One region of the Streptomyces sp. V4I23 genome, then DNA from elsewhere that is predicted to be linked to it. Evidence: riboswitches for the same ligand, from Rfam matches in the RefSeq annotation. Region 1 holds a riboswitch; the other holds the start of a gene.
The links. A riboswitch is a leader RNA that binds a small molecule or an ion and turns the genes downstream of it on or off. The one in region 1 is predicted to bind S-adenosylmethionine.
Positions count from the first base shown of each region.

Region 2: another riboswitch for S-adenosylmethionine. It lies ahead of thrC (threonine synthase); the one in region 1 lies ahead of QFZ82_RS28705 (aminotransferase class V-fold PLP-dependent enzyme).

Region 1 is NZ_JAUSZW010000004.1:5,806,320-5,815,742, forward strand. It holds gene QFZ82_RS28695 (cytochrome bc complex cytochrome b subunit) at 1-1,152, shown strand, start outside; gene trpD (anthranilate phosphoribosyltransferase) at 1,278-2,342, shown strand; SAM riboswitch class IV at 2,447-2,564, shown strand; gene QFZ82_RS28705 (aminotransferase class V-fold PLP-dependent enzyme) at 2,772-4,193, shown strand; gene QFZ82_RS28710 (Lrp/AsnC family transcriptional regulator) at 4,266-4,547, opposite strand; partial or broken gene QFZ82_RS28715 (rhomboid family intramembrane serine protease) at 4,544-5,279, opposite strand; gene QFZ82_RS28720 (hypothetical protein) at 5,465-5,707, shown strand; gene QFZ82_RS28725 (NYN domain-containing protein) at 5,746-7,110, shown strand; gene QFZ82_RS28730 (NlpC/P60 family protein) at 7,428-8,453, shown strand; gene QFZ82_RS28735 (NlpC/P60 family protein) at 8,688-9,423, shown strand, end outside.
Region 2 is NZ_JAUSZW010000004.1:4,375,253-4,384,675, reverse strand. It holds gene groL (chaperonin GroEL) at 1-1,584, opposite strand, end outside; gene QFZ82_RS22245 (cold-shock protein) at 2,002-2,205, opposite strand; gene QFZ82_RS22240 (MoaD/ThiS family protein) at 2,612-2,887, opposite strand; gene thrC (threonine synthase) at 2,884-4,188, opposite strand; SAM riboswitch class I at 4,206-4,350, opposite strand; gene QFZ82_RS22230 (glucosyl-3-phosphoglycerate synthase) at 4,467-5,408, shown strand; gene QFZ82_RS22225 (hypothetical protein) at 5,447-5,692, shown strand; gene QFZ82_RS22220 (trehalose-6-phosphate synthase) at 5,722-7,104, shown strand; gene otsB (trehalose-phosphatase) at 7,339-8,184, opposite strand; gene QFZ82_RS22210 (DUF3263 domain-containing protein) at 8,195-8,431, opposite strand; gene QFZ82_RS22205 (extracellular solute-binding protein) at 8,513-9,423, opposite strand, start outside.

The DNA.
Region 1 (9,423 bases):
ACCGGTTTCACCGGTTACTCGCTGCCCGACGACCTGCTCTCCGGCACCGGTGTCCGCTTCACGCAGGGCGCGATCCTGTCCACGCCGATCGTCGGCACGTACATCTCGATGTTCCTGTTCGGCGGCGAGTTCCCCGGCCACGACATGGTGGCCCGGTTCTACTCGATCCACATCCTGCTGCTGCCGGGCATCATGCTCGGCCTCGTGGTGGCGCACCTGATCCTGGTCTTCTACCACAAGCACACGCAGTTCGCGGGCCCCGGCCGCACGAACAAGAACGTCGTCGGCATGCCCCTGCTGCCGGTGTACATGGCCAAGGCCGGAGGCTTCTTCTTCCTGGTCTTCGGTGTCATCGCGATCATCGCCGGCCTGTTCACGATCAACCCGGTGTGGGCGCTCGGCCCGTACCGCCCGGACCAGGTGTCCACCGGTGCCCAGCCCGACTGGTACATGGGCTTCGCCGAGGGTCTGATCCGTGTGATGCCGGGCTGGGAGATCAACCTGTGGGGTCACACGCTCGTCCTGGGCGTGTTCATCCCGCTGGTCCTCTTCGGTCTGGTCCTCGGGGCGATCGCCGTCTACCCGTTCATCGAGTCCTGGATCACCGGCGACAAGCGCGAGCACCACATCCTGGACCGCCCGCGCAACGCGCCGACCCGTACCGCCCTGGGCGTCGCCTGGGTCACCGGCTATGTGATCATGCTGCTCGGCGGTGGAAACGACATCTTCGCCACGCACTTCCACCTGTCGATCAACTCGATCACCTGGTTCGTCCGGATCACCTACTTCGTCGGACCGGTTCTCGCCTTCATCATCACGAAGCGGATCTGCCTGGGTCTGCAGCGGCGTGACAAGGAGAAGGTGCTGCACGGACGCGAGTCCGGCATCATCAAGCGCCTGCCGCACGGTGAGTTCGTCGAGATCCACGAGCCGCTGTCGCAGGCCGACCGGTACAAGCTGACCGCGCACGAGCAGTACAAGCCCGCCGAGATCGGCCCGACGGTCGACGAGAACGGTGTGCGCCGCAAGATCGGCCGTATGGAGAAGCTGCGCGTCAAGCTCAGCAAGGGCTACTACGGCGGCGACAACCAGGTCGCCAAGCCCACGGTCGACGAGTACAAGGAGATCACCAGCGGCCACGGCCACCACTGATCACCTGACCTGTCGGTCGCCACAGCGCGGGCCCCGTCCATCGAATGGACGGGGCCCTTCGCTGTGCCCCGGGGCTGGATAGGGTGGGTGCCATCCTTATCGGCTTGTGGACCCAGGAGTGGACCATGAACGTTGTGACCCCGGTTGGCGGCGACAGCGTGGCGGCCCACTCCTGGCCGAGCGTGCTGAACGCCCTCCTCGACAACCGCGACCAGAGTGCCGACGCCACCGCGTGGGCCATGGACCGCATCCTCAGCGGCGAGGCCACCGACGCGCAGATCGCCGGCTTCGCGGTGGCCCTGCGGGCCAAGGGCGAGACCGTCGAGGAGATCTCGGGCCTCGTACGGACCATGTACGAGCACGCCAACCTCATCGAGGTCCCCGGCCCCAGTGTCGACATCGTCGGCACCGGCGGCGACGGCGCGAAGACGGTCAACATCTCCACCATGTCCGCGATCGTCGTCGCCGGTACGGGCGCGAAGGTGGTCAAGCACGGCAACCGGGCCGCCTCGTCGGCGAGCGGGGCCTCGGACGTCCTGGAGAAGCTCGGCGTCAATCTGGAGCTGACCCCGCAGCGCGTGGCCGAGGTCGCCGAGGAGGCCGGGATCACCTTCTGCTTCGCGGTGAAGTTCCACCCGGCACTGCGCCATGTCGCCATGGCCCGCAAGGAACTCGGCATCCGCACCGTCTTCAACTTCCTGGGCCCGCTCACCAACCCGGCCAAGGTCAGGGCCCAGGCCACCGGCGTCGCCGACGCCCGGATGGCGCCCATCGTCGCCGGCGTCCTCGCCGAGCGCGGCTCCTCCGCGCTGGTGTTCCGCGGCGACGACGGGCTGGACGAGCTCACCACGACCGCGACGTCCCGCGTGTGGAGGGTCCGGGACGGCGAGGTGACCGAGGAGGCGTTCGACCCGCGGGACCTCGGTATCGACCTGGTGCCCGTGGAGGCCCTGCGCGGCGCCGACGCCTCGTACAACGCCGACGTGGCGCGCCGCCTGCTCGGCGGCGAGACCGGCCCGGTGCGGGACGCCGTCCTGCTCAACTCGGCGGCAGCGCTGGCGGCGCTGGAGCCGACCGACGGCACGCTGAACGAACAGCTGGCGGCCGGTATCGCGCGGGCGGCGCAGTCGATCGACTCGGGCGCGGCGCGGGCGGCGCTGGAGCGCTGGGTGACGGCGAGCAACGCGTGACGTCCGGCGGAACGACGCACCACGGGTGAGTCCGGCAAGGGCGCGGTCCACTATGCGGACCGCGGCCTTGCGCCATCCGAGACGTATGGCAGGATGCTCTCCAAGGTCATGAGTGACAGCGATTACGGCCCCGGCCCGCTGTCCGGCAACCCTCCGTCCGTGGCGGGGTGCCCCGGGTGAAGACCAGGCCGCAGGCAGCGAGGTCTGTGGCAAGCGCGGACCCCTTCCAGCCCTGGGGTCCTGGTCCTCGAGGAGCTGTCTCGTGAGCAAGCGAATGCGATAGGGCGTTCCGCCCCTTCTTCACCACACCTCCGTGCGGGATGTCCGCGCGTCGAGGTCTTTCCCCGTACGCCGTTGCACAGCTGCGCTGTTGCGCCGTCGCGGGGCCTGTCGAAGCCAACTCGCCTTTTCCTGCCGGGAGATACCGTCATGTCCGCACGCCCTGTCGCCGCCGCCGCCACCGCCACCGCCTCCGCCGCCGCCACCGCCTCCGCCGCTGCCGCCGCCGACTGCGACCCCTGCTGCTCCGCGCCGCTGCCCGTCCTCGGCCGGGACGTCACCGTCCCGCTCGTGACCGGCGGCGAGGTCACGTACGCCGCCCTCGACTACGCGGCCAGCGCCCCGGCGCTCCAGCGCGTGTGGGACGACGTCGCCGCGTACGCCCCCTACTACGGCAGCGTGCACCGGGGCGCCGGATACCTCTCGCAGCTGTCCACCGACCTGTTCGAGAACAGCCGGGCCACCGTCCACTCCTTCCTCGACTGCCGGGACGGTGACCAGGTCGTCTTCACCCGCTCCACCACGGACTCGCTGAACCTGCTCGCCGCCGTGCTCCCCACCGACTGCCAGGTCTTCGTCTTCGAGACCGAGCACCACGCGTCGCTGCTGCCGTGGAGTGATGCGCGCGTGACGTACCTGAATGCGCCGCGCACCCCGGAAGAGGCGGTACGGACGCTGGAGCACGCGCTCGCCGAGCGCGACCCTTACGGTCCGGCGCTGGTGTGCGTGACCGGTGCGTCGAACGTGACCGGTGAGCTGTGGCCCGTGAAGGAACTCGCCGCCGCTGCCCATGCGCACGGTGCGCGCATCGTGCTGGACGCCGCCCAGCTCGCGCCCCACCACCTCGTGTCCGTACGGGAGTTGGACGTCGACTGGGTCGCGTTCTCGGGGCACAAGCTGTACGCGCCGTTCGGTTCCGGCGTGCTGGCCGGCCGCGCCGACTGGCTCCAGGACGCGGAGCCGTACCTGGCGGGCGGCGGCGCGTCGCGGAAGGTGGCGCGGCGCGCGGACGGCGGCGTGGACGTCGAGTGGCACACGACGGCCGCGCGCCACGAGGCCGGTTCGCCGAACGTGATCGGCGTCTACTCGATCGCGTCCGCCTGCAAGGCGCTCACGGAGGCCGGCTTCGACACGCTGGTCGAGCGCGAGCAGCACCTGATCGCGAAGGTGCGCGAGGGGCTGGCGGAGGTGCCGCAGGTCCGCGTCCTGTCGCTCTTCGGCGACGACGCGCCGCGCGTCGGCGTCATCTCGTTCGTGGTGGACGGCTGGAACAGCTCGCACTTCGCGGCGGCGCTGTCGGCGGAGTACGGGATCGGCGTCCGGGACGGCCTGTTCTGCGCCCACCCGCTGGTGCGCACGCTGCTCGGCAGCGACCCGCAGGAGGTCGGCGAGTGCGGTGCGCCGGAGGCGGAGCCGGGGGAGCAGTCGCTGAACGCGATCCGCGTGAGCTTCGGCGCGGGCACGCCGGACGAGCATGTGGAGCGTTTCGTGGGGGCGGTGCGGGAGCTGGTGCGCGAGGGCGCGAAGTGGACGTACCGCACGGAGGACGGCCGCTGCGTCCCCGCGGTCTGAGTCAGGGGGCGGCGCAGCCGGGTGCGCCGCCCTCCCCCATAGCCCTGCGGGCATGGGAGGTGCCCCCAAGCGCTACGCGTCGAGGCCGATCGCGAACGCAGCCTCCAGATCGTGCTGCGAGTACGTGCGGAACGCCACGTGCGTGTCCGTCGCCTCGACGCCCGGGATCTTGCTGATGCGGCCCGGAATCACGTCCGCCAGGTCGTCGTGCTTCGCCACGCGCACCATGGCGATCAGGTCGTACGTGCCGGTCACGGAGAAGACCTCGCTGACGCTGTCCAGCGCCGCGATCGACTCGGCGATCTCGGGGATGCGGTCCACACTGGTCTTGATGAGCACGATCGCGGTGATCACGGTTGGCTTTCTCCCTCGGTGGCCGCTGCAGATGTCCTCACTCTAGTCCCACCCCGGAATCGGCCCCAGGCGTAGAGGAAGCCCGCCGAGAACCCCGCGAGGTGCGCCAGGTACGCGACCCCCGGGCCGCTGCCGCGCCTTCTGGGCCGCCAGCCACTGAAGGACGAACCAGAAGATCAGCACCGCCCACGCCGGGAATCGCAGCGGCAGGAAGAAGAGGAACGGGTACAGGCTCGTCACCCGCGCCTTCGGGAACAGGAACAGGAACGCGCCCAGCACTCCCGAGATCGCCCCGGACGCGCCCACCAGCGTCTGCGCGGATTCCGCGTTGGCCACCGCGTACGCGAGCAGGGCCACGTAGCCGGCGCCCAGGTAGAAGAGGGCGAACTCCGCACGCCCCATGCGTTCTTCGGCCATCGTGCCGAAGACGTAGAGGAAGAGCATGTTCCCCAGCAGGTGCAGCCAGCTGCCGTGGATGAACAGGGCGGTGAAGGGCGTCAGGAGCGCGCGGGGCGATCCGGTCAGGAGGTCCGCCGGGATCACGCCCCAGCGTTCGAAGTACGCCTCCTGCGCCGCGAGCAGGGCGTCGCCGAGCCCGTGGGAGGGGTCGAGGCCGGAGACCGGGCTGACGACGAAGATCGCGCAGCACAGTGCGATCAGGCCGTAGGTGACGACCGGCCCCTTCGCCGCCTCCCGGACCATGTCCCGTGCCCTGCCCCACCTACTGATCATGGACAGAGCATGGCGTAGCGGGACCGAACGGTACAGAGTGCCTCGCCGTGACCACGGCGCCCTCCCTCGAGCTCCGGTCCGCGTGAGCATCGGGTGCCCCCATGCCCGTAGGGTTACAGGCAGTACATCCGCAGTTCGAGGGCGCACCGCGGCACAGGACCCGCACGACGGAAGAGGACGGCACGATGACGACGGTTCCCTGGCCTACCGCCGAGACCAGGTGGCGCTGCACACTCTGCGGCAACCTCACACGCTTCGACGTGACGCGCTCGTCCAAGGTCGTCGAGTACGTCCATCTGGACCTTGCCGGCGAGCCGACCGTCGAGGAGCGCGAGGTGGTCAGTGAGACCATCGAGTCGGTCCGCTGCCGCTGGTGCAACGCGGTGGACCAGATCGAGCTGGTGGACAGGCCGGGCGCCGCTTCCTGAGGGAGAGCGGCCCGCAAGGGTGGTAGGGGTGACGGATCGTGGAGCAGCCCGCGAGTGGCGCGGAGCCGGCCGGTGCGGCCGGTGACGCCGCCGAGGCGCTCGACCGCCCGCTGCCCGAAGGGGTGCGGCGCCGCGTCGTCGCGCTCGTCTCGGACGCGTTCGGCGGCCTGACCGTCGCCGAGCTGCCGCCGCAGCTGAGGCAGTACGCCCGGTTCACCCCCACCCGCCGGGGCAAGTTCGCCGGCAACGCGATGGCCGCCGCGCTGGAGAGCGACACGCTCTTCAGGCAGCGGATCGCCGAGCGGCTGGCCAAGGCGGAGCCCGAGCTCGCCCGGGCCCTGGAGTCCGGAGCCCCGCCCGCCGCCGCCGACCCGGTCGACGTGGCCGCCGCCGCGTACGTGCTGCGCCCCACCGGATGGGTGAAACTCGTCGCCGCGGCCGGCGAGGAGGCCCAGCGTGCGGACGCCGAGCGCGCCGACGAGGCCGGCCGGCGTGAACTGGAGCGGCTGCGCGAGGAACTGGCGGCGGCGCGCGGCCAGATCAGGGCCGAGACCGAGCGGCTGCGCGCCGAGCTCGACGGCGCCCGCAAGGAGAACGACTCCCTGGGGCGCAAGCTGCGCAGCGCGCAGGCCGATGTGAAGCGCGGCGAGGCCGCCCTGCGCCGTACGGTCGCCGAGATCGACGCGATCAGGGCGCAGGCCGCGGCCCAGGTGTCGGCGGCGGAGAGCGAGAGCCGCCGGCTCAAGGCCCGCCTGGCCGAGGCCGAGGCGGCGGTGGAGGCCGGGCGGCGGGCCGCCCGCGAGGGGCGTTCCATCGAGGACATGCGGCTGCGGCTGCTGCTCGACACCGTGCTGGACGCGGCCCAGGGGCTGCGCCGCGAGCTGGCGCTGCCGCCCGCCGGGGTGCATCCCGCCGACACGGTCGACGCCGTCGAGCCGGGGCGGATGTCGCCCAAGGACATCGCGGCCCGTGCCCTCTCGGAGACCGACCCCGCGCTGCTGGACCAGTTGCTGGCGCTGCCCCAGGCGCACGTCGTCGTCGACGGCTACAACGTCACCAAGACCGGCTATCCGACGATGCCGCTGGAGAAGCAGCGGCTGCGGCTGCTCGGCGGGCTGTCGGTGCTCGCCGCGCAGACCGGCGCGGAGGTCACCTGTGTGTTCGACGGCGCCGAACTGGCCGCGCCGGTGCTGCTGGCGCCGCCGCGCGGGGTGCGGGTGCTGTTCTCCAAGCCGGGGGTCACCGCGGACGAGCTGATCCGTCAGCTGGTGCGCGCGGAGCCGCCGGGCCGGCCGGTGGTGGTCGTGTCGACCGACCGCGAGGTCGCCGACGGCGTGGCCAAGGCGGGTGCCCGCCCGGTCCCGTCCGTCTTGTTGCTGAAGCGGCTTTCGCGGCTGTCGTAACTCCCGTCGCAAATGACCGAATTGAATCGGTACTGCTGGGACGGTGTGTCAAGTGACCATTACTACGCGTGTGATGTGAGTAAAGAATGCGCGCGGCGGCCGAGTTTTTCCGATGAGGATTTGAACTGATCACAAGAAGGTCACTAGGGTCGGGCCTCGAACCTTCGCGCGGTTGATCGTCCACCCGGGACGACAGCGAAGGAACCGCCGAGTTCGCATAGTTCGCCCCTTTTCCCCCAAGGGATCCGATGTGCGGACGCCGGGGATTGAACCCCCCACAGCCCGGTAGGCGGCTGAGGAAGAAGGAGCTCGCCTCCGTGGCGTCCCACCGTCGTCCCAAGCAGCCGAGCCGCACCCGTGTGACCGTGCTCACCGCGACCGCCGCTGCCGCTGTCGCGCTGACCGCCCAGACCGCCCATGCCGAACCGAAGCCGAGCAAGAGCGAGGTCAAGGCGAAGGTCGACAAGCTCTACGAAGAGGCGGAGCACGCCACCGAGCAGTACAACGGGGCCAAGGAGAAGCAGGACAAGCTCGACGACCAGATCGACGCGCTGCAGGACAAGGTGGCGCGCGGTCAGGAAGAGCTCAACACCCTGCGGGACAGCCTGGGTTCGGTCGCGAGCGCCCAGTACCGCTCCGGCGGCATCGACCCCTCGGTCCAGCTCTTCCTCTCCGGCGACCCGGACACCTACCTCGAGAAGGCATCCGCGCTGGACCAGCTCGGCGCCAAGCAGACCGAGGCGATCCAGGAGATCCAGGCCAAGCAGCGCGCGCTCGCGCAGCAGCGCCAGGAGGCCCAGGGCAAGCTCAAGGACCTGGCGGAGACCCGTCAGGAGCTCGGCGCCAAGAAGAAGGAAGTCCAGGGCAAGCTCGCCGCCGCGCAGAAGCTGCTCAACACCCTCACCGCCGCCGAGCGCGCCGCGCTCGCCGCCGACGAGACCCGCGCCAACCGCGCCAGTGCGCGCGCCGACCTCGGCAACGCCGTCCCCGCATCGCAGCGTGCCGCCGCCGCGTTCTCGGCCGCCCAGTCCAAGATCGGCTCGCCGTACGTCTACGGCGCCTCCGGCCCGAGCTCCTTCGACTGCTCCGGCCTCACCTCCTGGGCGTACGCACAGGCCGGTGTCTCCATACCGCGCACCTCGCAGGCCCAGGCCAGCGCCGGTACGCGCATTTCCTCGCAGAGCCAGCTCCAGCAGGGCGACCTGGTCTTCTTCTACGGCGACCTGCACCACGTCGGCTTCTACGCCGGCAACGGGCAGGTGCTGCACGCGCCCAAGCCGGGTGCCAGCGTGCGGTACGAGTCCATCAACAACATGCCGTACATGTTCGGCGTGCGTATCTGACCCGCGCGCAACCATGACGAATCGTTCGACGGGCTTTCACACCCGGCCGAACGGGGGAATTCCGTCATAACCCGCTGACACTCCGCCCCGCCGGTGACCTGTGCTCTCCGGCGGGGCGTCACTGTGTGTGCTCGCAGTCGGCGTTGGCCGCCTCGGGGCCGCACGGCTACTCTCTGCCGCGCAAGATTCCCAGTCCTTCGAGCTCTGCGAAGTGTGCGGAAGGGAGCGCGGCACGTGGTGTCCCACCGCCGACCCTCACAGACCGGTCTCACCGCGAGTGCCCGGATCACCGCCCTGTCCGCCGCGGCGGCGACGGCGGCCGCGGCCTTCGGAGCGGCGCCCGCGGGCGCCGATCCCCAGGAGTCCCCCCAGGCCACCCGGGCCGAGGTCGACCAGCTCTACGAGGAGGCCGAGAAGGCCACCGAGCGCTTCAACGAGGCGGGCGAGAGGGTCGAGCGGCTGCGCGAACGCGTGGCGCGAGCCCAGGACAGCGTCGCCCGCGGCCAGGAGCGCATCAACCGCATGCGCGAGGCACTCGGCTCCGTGGCAGGCGCCCAGTACCGCTCCGGCGGACTCGACCCGGCGGTGGAGCTGTTCCTGTCCGCCGACCCGGACACCTACCTCGAACACGCCGCCGTCCTGGACCGCGTCGGCGAACGCCAGTCGGCCGCCCTGGAGGACCTGCGCGGCGAACAGCGCGACCTGGGGCAGCAACAGGCCGAGGCCGCCAGGGACCTCGCCGAACTGGAACGCAGCCGATCCGCCGTGGCCCGCCACAAACGCGTCGTCGAGCGCAAGCTCTCCGAGGCGCGCAGGCTGCTGAACGCCCTGCCGGACGAGGAGCGCGCCGACTTCGACCGCGCCTCGCGAGCGGGCCGCGACGGCGCCCTGCCGGAGCTGACGGGCCTCGCACCCGCCTCGGCGCATGCGGCCCTCGCCGCGCTCGCCGCCCGCGGTGCGGTCGGCCGGC
Region 2 (9,423 bases), 1.4 Mb from region 1:
AGGCGCGGAGGCCTTCTCCGGCTTGTCGGCGATGACGGCCTCGGTGGTGAGGAACAGCGCCGCGATGGAGGCCGCGTTCTGCAGGGCAGAGCGGGTCACCTTGGCGGGGTCGATGATGCCCTCGGCGATCATGTCGACGTACTCACCGGTCGCGGCGTTCAGGCCGTGGCCGACGGGCAGGTTGCGCACCTTCTCGACGATGACGCCACCCTCGAGACCACCGTTGACGGCGATCTGCTTGAGCGGGGCCTCCAGCGCGAGCTTCACGGCGTTGGCGCCGGTCGCCTCGTCGCCCTGGAGCTCGAGCTTCTCGAAGACCGAGGAGGCCTGGATCAGCGCCACGCCACCACCGGCGACGATGCCCTCCTCGACGGCCGCCTTCGCGTTGCGAACGGCGTCCTCGATGCGGTGCTTGCGCTCCTTGAGCTCGACCTCGGTCGCGGCGCCGGCCTTGATGACGGCCACGCCGCCGGCCAGCTTCGCGAGGCGCTCCTGGAGCTTCTCACGGTCGTAGTCCGAGTCGCTGTTCTCGATCTCGGCGCGGATCTGGTTGACGCGACCGGCAACCTGGTCGCTGTCACCGGCACCGTCGACGATCGTGGTCTCTTCCTTGGTGATCACGACCTTGCGGGCGCGGCCCAGCAGGTCCAGGCCGGCGTTCTCGAGCTTGAGGCCGACCTCCTCGGAGATGACCGTGCCGCCCGTGAGGATGGCGATGTCGTTCAGCATGGCCTTGCGGCGGTCGCCGAAGCCCGGGGCCTTGACGGCGACGGACTTGAAGGTGCCGCGGATCTTGTTCACGACGAGCGTGGACAGGGCCTCGCCCTCGACGTCCTCGGCGATGATCAGCAGCGGCTTGCCGGACTGCATGACCTTCTCCAGCAGCGGAAGGAGGTCCTTCACGTTGCCGACCTTGGAGTTGACGATCAGGATGTACGGGTCGTCGAGGGACGCCTCCATACGCTCCATGTCGGTGGCGAAGTACGCCGAGATGTAGCCCTTGTCGAAGCGCATACCCTCGGTGAGCTCCAGCTCCAGACCGAAGGTCTGGGACTCCTCGACGGTGATGACGCCTTCCTTGCCGACCTTGTCCATGGCCTCGGCGATGAGCTCACCGATCTGGGTGTCGGCGGCGGAGATGGAGGCCGTGGAAGCGATCTGCTCCTTGGTCTCGACATCCTTCGCCTGCTCGAGCAGGGCGCCGGAGACGGCCTCGACGGCCTTCTCGATGCCGCGCTTGAGGGCCATCGGGTTGGCGCCGGCGGCCACGTTGCGCAGACCCTCGCGGACGAGCGCCTGGGCGAGAACGGTCGCGGTGGTCGTACCGTCACCGGCGACGTCGTCCGTCTTCTTGGCGACTTCCTTGACCAGCTCGGCGCCGATCTTCTCGTACGGGTCCTCGAGCTCGATCTCCTTGGCGATGGACACACCATCGTTGGTGATCGTGGGGGCGCCCCACTTCTTCTCGAGGACGACGTTGCGACCCTTGGGGCCAAGGGTGACCTTGACGGCGTCGGCGAGCTGGTTCATCCCGCGCTCGAGACCGCGCCGTGCCTCCTCGTCGAACGCGATGATCTTGGCCATGTGAAGTGGTCCTCCCGGACTGGGGTGGATTGCTTCGGATCGCATTCGGCGCCCGCGACGGACGGCCTGCGCGCCGTGTGGTTCCTTGCCCCACCCGGCCTGCGGACCTCACCGACCCGATCCAAGTTCTGTCACTCTCACTGGGAGAGTGCTAACGCCAATGATTAGCACTCGCCCCCGGAGAGTGCAAGCGCCTCACGCTCACGGCGCACGGCGGGCGGCCCTCACGGCGCACGGCGGGCGGCTCTCACGGCGGCTCTCCCGGCGGCCCTCACGGCGGCTCTCACGGCGGCCCTCACGGCGAGGGCCACGGCGGACCTCGCGACGAAGCACGAGGGGCCCGCGTCCCGGTCTGTCGGGATGCGGACCCCTCGTGCGTGAGTGCGTCGGTGGCCGAACGCGCCTGGATCAGTTGGATCAGACGGCGAGCTTGACCATGTCAGCCTGCGGACCCTTCTGGCCCTGCGAGATCTCGAACTCGACTCGCTGACCCTCTTCAAGGGTGCGGTATCCGTCCATCTGGATCGCACTGTAGTGGACGAAAACATCCGCACCACCGTCGACCGCGATGAAGCCGTACCCCTTCTCCGCGTTGAACCACTTGACGGTGCCCTGAGCCATGCCTAACTCCCCTATTACTGGCCCTTGCACAGGACCGCACTTCGCGGACCCGGGTCAGACCTCACCCCAGCAGGAGGGGTGTGCGCCGGAACGCGTCGACCGCGGCTGAATGTATCTGCCCAACTGCCCTCTGCAACAGGTCAATCGGACGAGAAATCTGGGCAGGACCGATCGGCCGATCCATGCGAATTCATTGAATTCCGGGGCAAGTCGGGCCCGGCAAAGTGCCACTTTCGACGCAATTCGATCGCTTACTTTGGCGCATTCTTGTGGAGCGGGAACGCATTGCCGAGCGGCCGGCGGAGGGGGCTTCCCAGACTCTACCGCGCTCAACCATGCAGAATTGCCCCCTCCGCTTCTCTCGCGGAGGGGGCAATACCGATAACGCGGGGTGACGCGGAGGAGATCAGCCGCCGGCGACGGCGGGGATGATCGAGACGCCCGCACCGTCCGGCGTCGCCGTCTCCAGGCCCTGCTCGAAGCGGACGTCGTCGTCGTTCACGTACACGTTGACGAAGCGGCGCAGCTTGCCCTGGTCGTCCAGGACGCGGGCCGCGATGCCCGTGTGGTTCTTCTCCAGGTCCGCGATGACCTCGGCCAGGGTCGCGCCCTCGGCGGGAACCTCGGCCTGCCCGCCCGTGTACGTGCGGAGGATGGTGGGGATACGGACGTTGACGCTCATGCGAGGCCAGCCTCTCGGAAAGAGTCCAGGTTGGGTCGGATGACAGCGGTCATACCCGTCGTGGGCGCCACCGCGTCGAGGGTCTTGAGGCCGTCACCCGTGTTGACGACGACCGTGGTCAGGGACGGGTCGATGGCACCGGCCTCGATCAGCTTCTTCGCCACACCGAGGGTCGTGCCGCCGGCGGTCTCCGTGAAGATGCCCTCCGTGCGGGCCAGCAGCTTGATCGCGTCCACGATCTGCTCGTCGGTGACGTCCTCGACCGCGCCGCCGGTGCGGCGGCAGATGTCCAGGACGTACGGGCCGTCGGCCGGGTTGCCGATCGCCAGGGACTTGGCGATGGTGTCGGGCTTCTGCGGCTTGACCACGTCGTGGCCCGCCTTGAAGGCTACGGACACCGGGGAGCAGCCCTCGGCCTGGGCGCCGAAGATCTTGTAGGGCTTGTCCTCGACCAGACCCAGCTTGATCAGCTCCTGCAGCCCCTTGTCGATCTTGGTGAGCTGGGAGCCGGAGGCGATCGGGATGACGATCTGGTCGGGCAGCCGCCAGCCGAGCTGCTCGCAGATCTCGTACGCGAGCGTCTTGGAGCCCTCGGCGTAGTACGGGCGGAGGTTGACGTTCACGAAGCCCCAGCCCTCGCCGGCGGGGTCTCCGATGAGCTCGGAGCAGAAGCGGTTGACGTCGTCGTAGTTGCCCTCGATGCCAACCAGTTCACCGCCGTAGACCGCGGCCATGACGACCTTGCCCTGCTCCAGGTCGTGCGGGATGAACACGCAGGAGCGGAGGCCGGCGCGGGCCGCCGCGGCGCCGACCGCGCCCGCGAGGTTGCCGGTGGAGGAGCAGGAGAGGGTGGTGTAGCCGAAGGCGCGGGCGGCCTCCAGGGCCTGGGCGACGACGCGGTCCTTGAAGGAGTGCGTCGGGTTGCCGGAGTCGTCCTTGACGAAGAGCTTGCCGGCCTCGACGCCCAGCTCACGGGCGAGGTTGTCGGCCTGGACGAGCTTGGTCCAGCCGGGGTTCAGGTTCGGCTTGTCCGCGACGTCGGCCGGGACGGGCAGCAGCGGGGCGTAGCGCCAGATGTTCTCGGGGCCGGACTCGATCCGCTCGCGCAGGGCCTCGGGGTCGCCGCTCGGCACGTCGTACGCGACTTCGAGCGGCCCGAAACAGACCTCGCACGCGAAGATCGGACCGAGGTCGAACCGCTCGCCGCACTCGCGGCAGGAGAGCCCGGAGGCGGGGCCCAGGTCGACGGATCCGGTGGAACCAGCGGAGCCGTTGGTGGTGGCGACAGTCTGCACAGCCATGGAGGCGAGGCCCTTTCTCCTCATCTTCCCCGCGGCGCATCTCGCCGCGAGACGGAATTGGCACCTTCCCTAGCCGTGAGCCTCGCGCGATGTGCGCAGAGATCGGCTGGAGGGTTGCCGGGGCTTCAACGGGCCGTGTCCCTCTGCCCCTCTGGATGAGCGGTATTCGGTTGTCGGCGCGGTGACCCCGACATGCGGCGGTCATGCGCGTTGTTCAAGACTGTAACCGAACCCCTGGACGCTTGAGATGGTCGTCCGATCCGCGAGATGGAGATCACGTGCTGGATGAGGTGGAGCGCTGGCTCGCCCGACGGTCCTGGTCGGTGGCCGACCGCCCTCTCGGCCGGCTGCTGGCCGCCAAGAAGAACACCACGGTGAGCGTGGTGCTGCCGGCCCTGAACGAGGAGGAGACGGTCGGGGAGATCGTCTCCTCGATACGCGACGCGCTGATGTCGGGCCCCGTTCCGCTGGTCGACGAACTGGTGGTGATCGACTCGGCGTCGAGCGACCGCACGGCCGAGGTGGCCGCCGCGGCGGGCGCGCGGGTGGTCCACCGGGACGCCGTCCTGCCGCGCATACCGGCGGTGCCGGGCAAGGGCGATGTGCTCTGGCGGTCACTGATGGTGACCACTGGTGACATCGTGTGCTTCGTCGACGCGGACCTGCGCGAGTTCTCCCCGGACTTCGTCGTCGGGATCGTCGGGCCGCTGCTGACCGACCCCGAAGTGCAGTTCGTCAAGGCGATGTACGACCGCCCGCTCGGCTCCGCCCCCGCTCAGGGAGGCCGGGTGACGGAGCTGGTGGCGCGGCCGCTGCTGAATCTGCACTGGCCGCAACTGGCCGGTTTCGTCCAGCCGCTGGGCGGCGAGTACGCGGCCCGGCGCTCCCTGCTGGAGCAACTGCCGTTCCCGGTCGGTTACGGAGTGGAGCTGGGCCTGCTGGTGGACGCCCTCAACCTGGTGGGACTCGACGCGCTCGCACAGGTCGACGTGGGCACGCGCAGGCACCGCCACCAGGACGGGCAGGCCCTTGGCCGGATGGCGGCGACGATCTACCGCACGGCGCAACTGAGGCTGGCCCGCGGCCATTTGGTGCGGCCCGAGCTCACCCAGTTCGTGCGCGGCGAGCACGGATTCGAGCCCCGGGACCACCCGGTGGACACCGAGGAGCGGCCGCCTATGCGCGAGATCGGTGAGTACGCGGCGCGTCGCGCGGCATAAGCCGGGACCTCCGTCCCTTTTGTCTAACTTTCCTATGTATGAACCTCATGGACCTCACCGACTTCATGGACGTCATGCGCGGGATCCAGGGCACGGCGCCGGCCCTGGCCGCCGAGGGGCCGCGGTACACCGGTGAGCCGGCCCGCACCGGTTCCACCGCCGAGCAGCTGTGGCTGCTCGGCGGGGTCGCACTCAGCCTGACCGCGGCGGGCGTGGTCGCCGTCGCGGCCGCCCGTGGCCGGAAACGTGACACTGACCCGCGGCGCGGCCGCACGCACGTTTGAGGCCATACGGGACGGGCTAGGTTCGCCACATGGTCACCGACGCTGCTCAGATCCTCGTCGCCTCCAACCGCGGCCCGGTCTCCTACTCACCGGACGGCAAGGGCGGGCTCGACGCCCGCCGCGGCGGAGGCGGCCTCGTCTCCGGCCTCTCCGCGATCGGCTCCGACGCGCAGTCGCTGTGGGTGTGCGCCGCCCTCGGCGACGGCGACCGCGAGGCCGTGCGGCGCGGGGTGAGCGAGCCGGGCGTCAGGATGCTCGACATCGATCCGGCCATCCACTCCGACGCGTACAACGGCATCGCGAACTCGGTGCTGTGGTTCGTGCACCACATGCTCTACCAGACTCCGCTGGAGCCGGTCTTCGACCGGGAGTTCCGTCGGCAGTGGGACGCCTACCGGGCCTACAACCGCGCCTTCGCCGAGGCGCTGGCCGCCGACGCGGCACAGGGCGCGGCGGTCCTCGTGCAGGACTACCACCTCGCGCTGGTGCCGGGGATGCTGCGCCAGATGCGCCCCGACCTGCGGATCGGCCACTTCACGCACACGCCGTGGGCGCCCCCGGACTACTTCGGGCTGCTGCCGGACGACGTCGCCGAGGAGCTGCTGCGGGGGATGCTGGGCGCGGACCGGCTGGGCTTCCTGACGCAGCGGTGGGCGGACGCGTTCGCCGCGTGCTGCGAGCGGGTCACCGGCGGCACCGGCACGACGGAGATCGGGGTCCACGGGCTCGGCGCCGACGCGGGCTTCCTGCGCGAGCGGGCGCACCGGCCGGACGTGGCGGAACAGATGGCGCAGCTGCGCGAGCAGGTGGGCGAGGGCCGCAGGACGATCGTGCGCGTCGACCGGACCGAGCTGTCCAAGAACATCGTGCGCGGTCTGCTGGCGTACCGGGAGCTGCTGGAGACCCGCCCCGAGTGGCGCGAGCGGGTCGTCCACATCGCGCTCGCCTACCCGTCGCGGCAGGACCTCGCGGTCTACCGGGACTACACGGCCGAGGTCTCCCGGATCGCCGCCGAGATCAACGAGCGGTACGGCACCGCGGGCTGGACCCCGGTCGTCGTCCACGTCAAGGACGACTTCGCCCGCTCGCTCGCCGCGTACCGGCTGGCCGACGTCGCCCTCGTCAACCCCATCCGGGACGGCATGAACCTGGTCGCCAAGGAGGTCCCGGTCGTCTCGGACGCGGGGTGCGCGCTGGTGCTGTCCCGGGAGGCGGGGGCGTACTGGGACCTGGGCGAGGACGCGATCACGGTCAACCCCTACGACGTGACCGGCACGGCGGAGGCGCTGCACGCGGCGCTGACGATGCCGGACGCCGAACGGGCGGAGCGCACGAAGCGCCTGTCGGCGGCGGCGACGTCGCTGCCGCCGCGGCGCTGGTTCCTGGACCAGCTGGAGGCCCTGCGGGCATGACGCCCGGGGGTCGTGGCCGCTGCGCGGGGCCGTTTCCCCACTCCGCCCTCCCCCTACGGCCTGGCGGCCGTGGGAGGTGCCCCCAGACCGGCTGATTTCGCGCAGCGAAATCCAGCCCCGCCGGCGCTTGAGGCGCTGGGGGTCCCCCCACGCCCGCAGGGCGTAGGGAGCGGGTCCGGGGGCAGCGCCCCCGGTTACGGGAAGGGGCGGGGTGGGGAAACGCAGCCCGCAGGGCTAGACCCGTTCCGACAGCGCCGCCAGCAGCGACGCCACGGCCCCCGGCCCCGGCACCACCAGATCCGCGCGGGACGCCAGTTCCGTGACCTCGGTGCCGCTGCACACCAGCAGTCCCGGCACCCCGTCCGACCGCAGCTTCTCGACCGCGCCGTACGCCGGCAGGTCGCCCAGGTCGTCCCCGGCGTAGAGCACGGCCGTGGCGCCCACCTCCCGCACGTACTCCGCGAGCGCGACGCCCTTGTCCATGCCCGGCGGGCGCAGTTCCAGGACCATGCGGCCCGGCTCCAGGATCAGGCCGTGGCGGGAGGCGAGCGCTGCGAGCGGTTCGCGCAGGGCCTCGTAGGCGCCCTGCGGATCCTCCGCGCGGCGCGTGTGCACCGCGACGGCCCGGCCCTTCTCCTCGATCCACGTGCCGTGCCAGGCACCGTGGCCGTCGAGGAAGCCGGGCAGCTCCGCACGCGCGGCGGCGACACCGGGGTGCGGCGCGGGCGCGTTCACGGTCCCGGTGAGGGCGTCCCAGCGCTCGGCGCCGTAGTGCCCGAGAACCACCAGGTGATCGAGGCCCTCGACGCCCGCGAAGCCTCCGTAGCGCACGGCGACCCCGGCGGGCCGGCCCGTGATCACCGCGACGGACGCGATCTTCGGGGCGAGGGCGGCCAGCGCCGGTACGGCGGCGGGGTGGGCGCGCGCCTGCTCGGGGTCGGGCACGATCTCGGCGAGGGTGCCGTCGAAATCGAGGGCCACGACGGCCCCGGCGGGCCGGTCGAGCAGTGCCGCGAGCCCGTCGCGGCCTGCGGGGGTGGACGGCGTCGGCAGAGTGTGTGCGTACGGGGAGCTGCCCATGCATCCGACCTTATCGGCGAGTTCTCCTGGCGTCCCTCACACGGCGAAGCCGGTTGACGGTGACAGGGTCGTGGGCGAGGGCGCGCGGGTCGTCGAGGAGGGCGTTGAGGAGCTGGTAGTAGCGCACCGGGGACATCCCCAGCTGCTCCCTGATCGCCCGCTCCTTGGCCCCGGGCCCGGCCCAGGACCGTCGCTCCACCCCTAGGACGGCGCGCTCACGCTCGGTCAGCGTGGGCTCGTCGGTCATACGCTCCAACCTATCGCCGCGAGGAGGCGCACGGGGACACCCTCGGGGACATCGGTGCCCGCTCACCCAGCCCGGGCGCGGCTATTCCGCGGCTTCCGCCGCATCGGCCTCGCGGGCGATGCGGCCGAGGACGCTCGCGGGGCTGCCGCCCGGCTCGACCGCCTTGCCGATGTTCTTCTTGATGCTCTCGCTGACCGCGGCCCACGACGTCTTGCCGACGGGCGGGAGCACGGAACCGGGCAGCTCCTGCAGGAACGCCCTCAGGTCCTTGTGCGCCGGGTCCAGCTCCATCGCCTCGGAGGCGGAGACGGTCACGGGGAGCAGGTCGTTCTGGTCGGCGAAGTCCAGGACATTCTTGTCGGTGAAGACGAAGTCGAGGAACGTGCCGATCTCCTTGCGGTGCCCGTTCTCCTTGAAGCCCATGATCCAGTCGGCGACGCCCATCGACGCCTTGGCCTCGCCGTGCCGGCCCGGCAGGGCGACCTTGCCGACCTCGATGCCCTTCTTCTCGGCGGCCTGCATGAGGGAGGGGTGGCCGTTGAGCATGCCGACCTCGCCCCGCGTGAACGCCGCGAAGGCGTCCTTGCGGTTGAGCTTCCCGGGCGCGACCGGACCGGTCAGGCCCTCCTCGACGAGGTGGTCCTTCAGCCACTGGAAGGTCTCGACGTTGCGCTGCGAGTCGATCGTGTACTTGTCGACCGGGTCCGTATAGCCGTCGCCGCCGCTGAGCAGCCACATCATCGTCTCGGCCTGGGCCTCCTCGGGCCCGAGCGGCAGGGCGAAGGGGTAGGTGGCGCCGGTGCCGGCCTTCAGCTTCCGGGCGGCCTCCTCCAGGTCGGCCCAGGTCTTCGGCTCGTCCTCGACGCCGGCCTCGGCGAACAGCTTCTTGTTGTAGAAGAGCAGCCGGGTCGAGGCGACGAAGGGCAGTCCGTACTGGGTGCGCTTCTGCTCGCCCGCCGCGGTGAGCGGGCCGAGGAAGTTGGACTGCACGG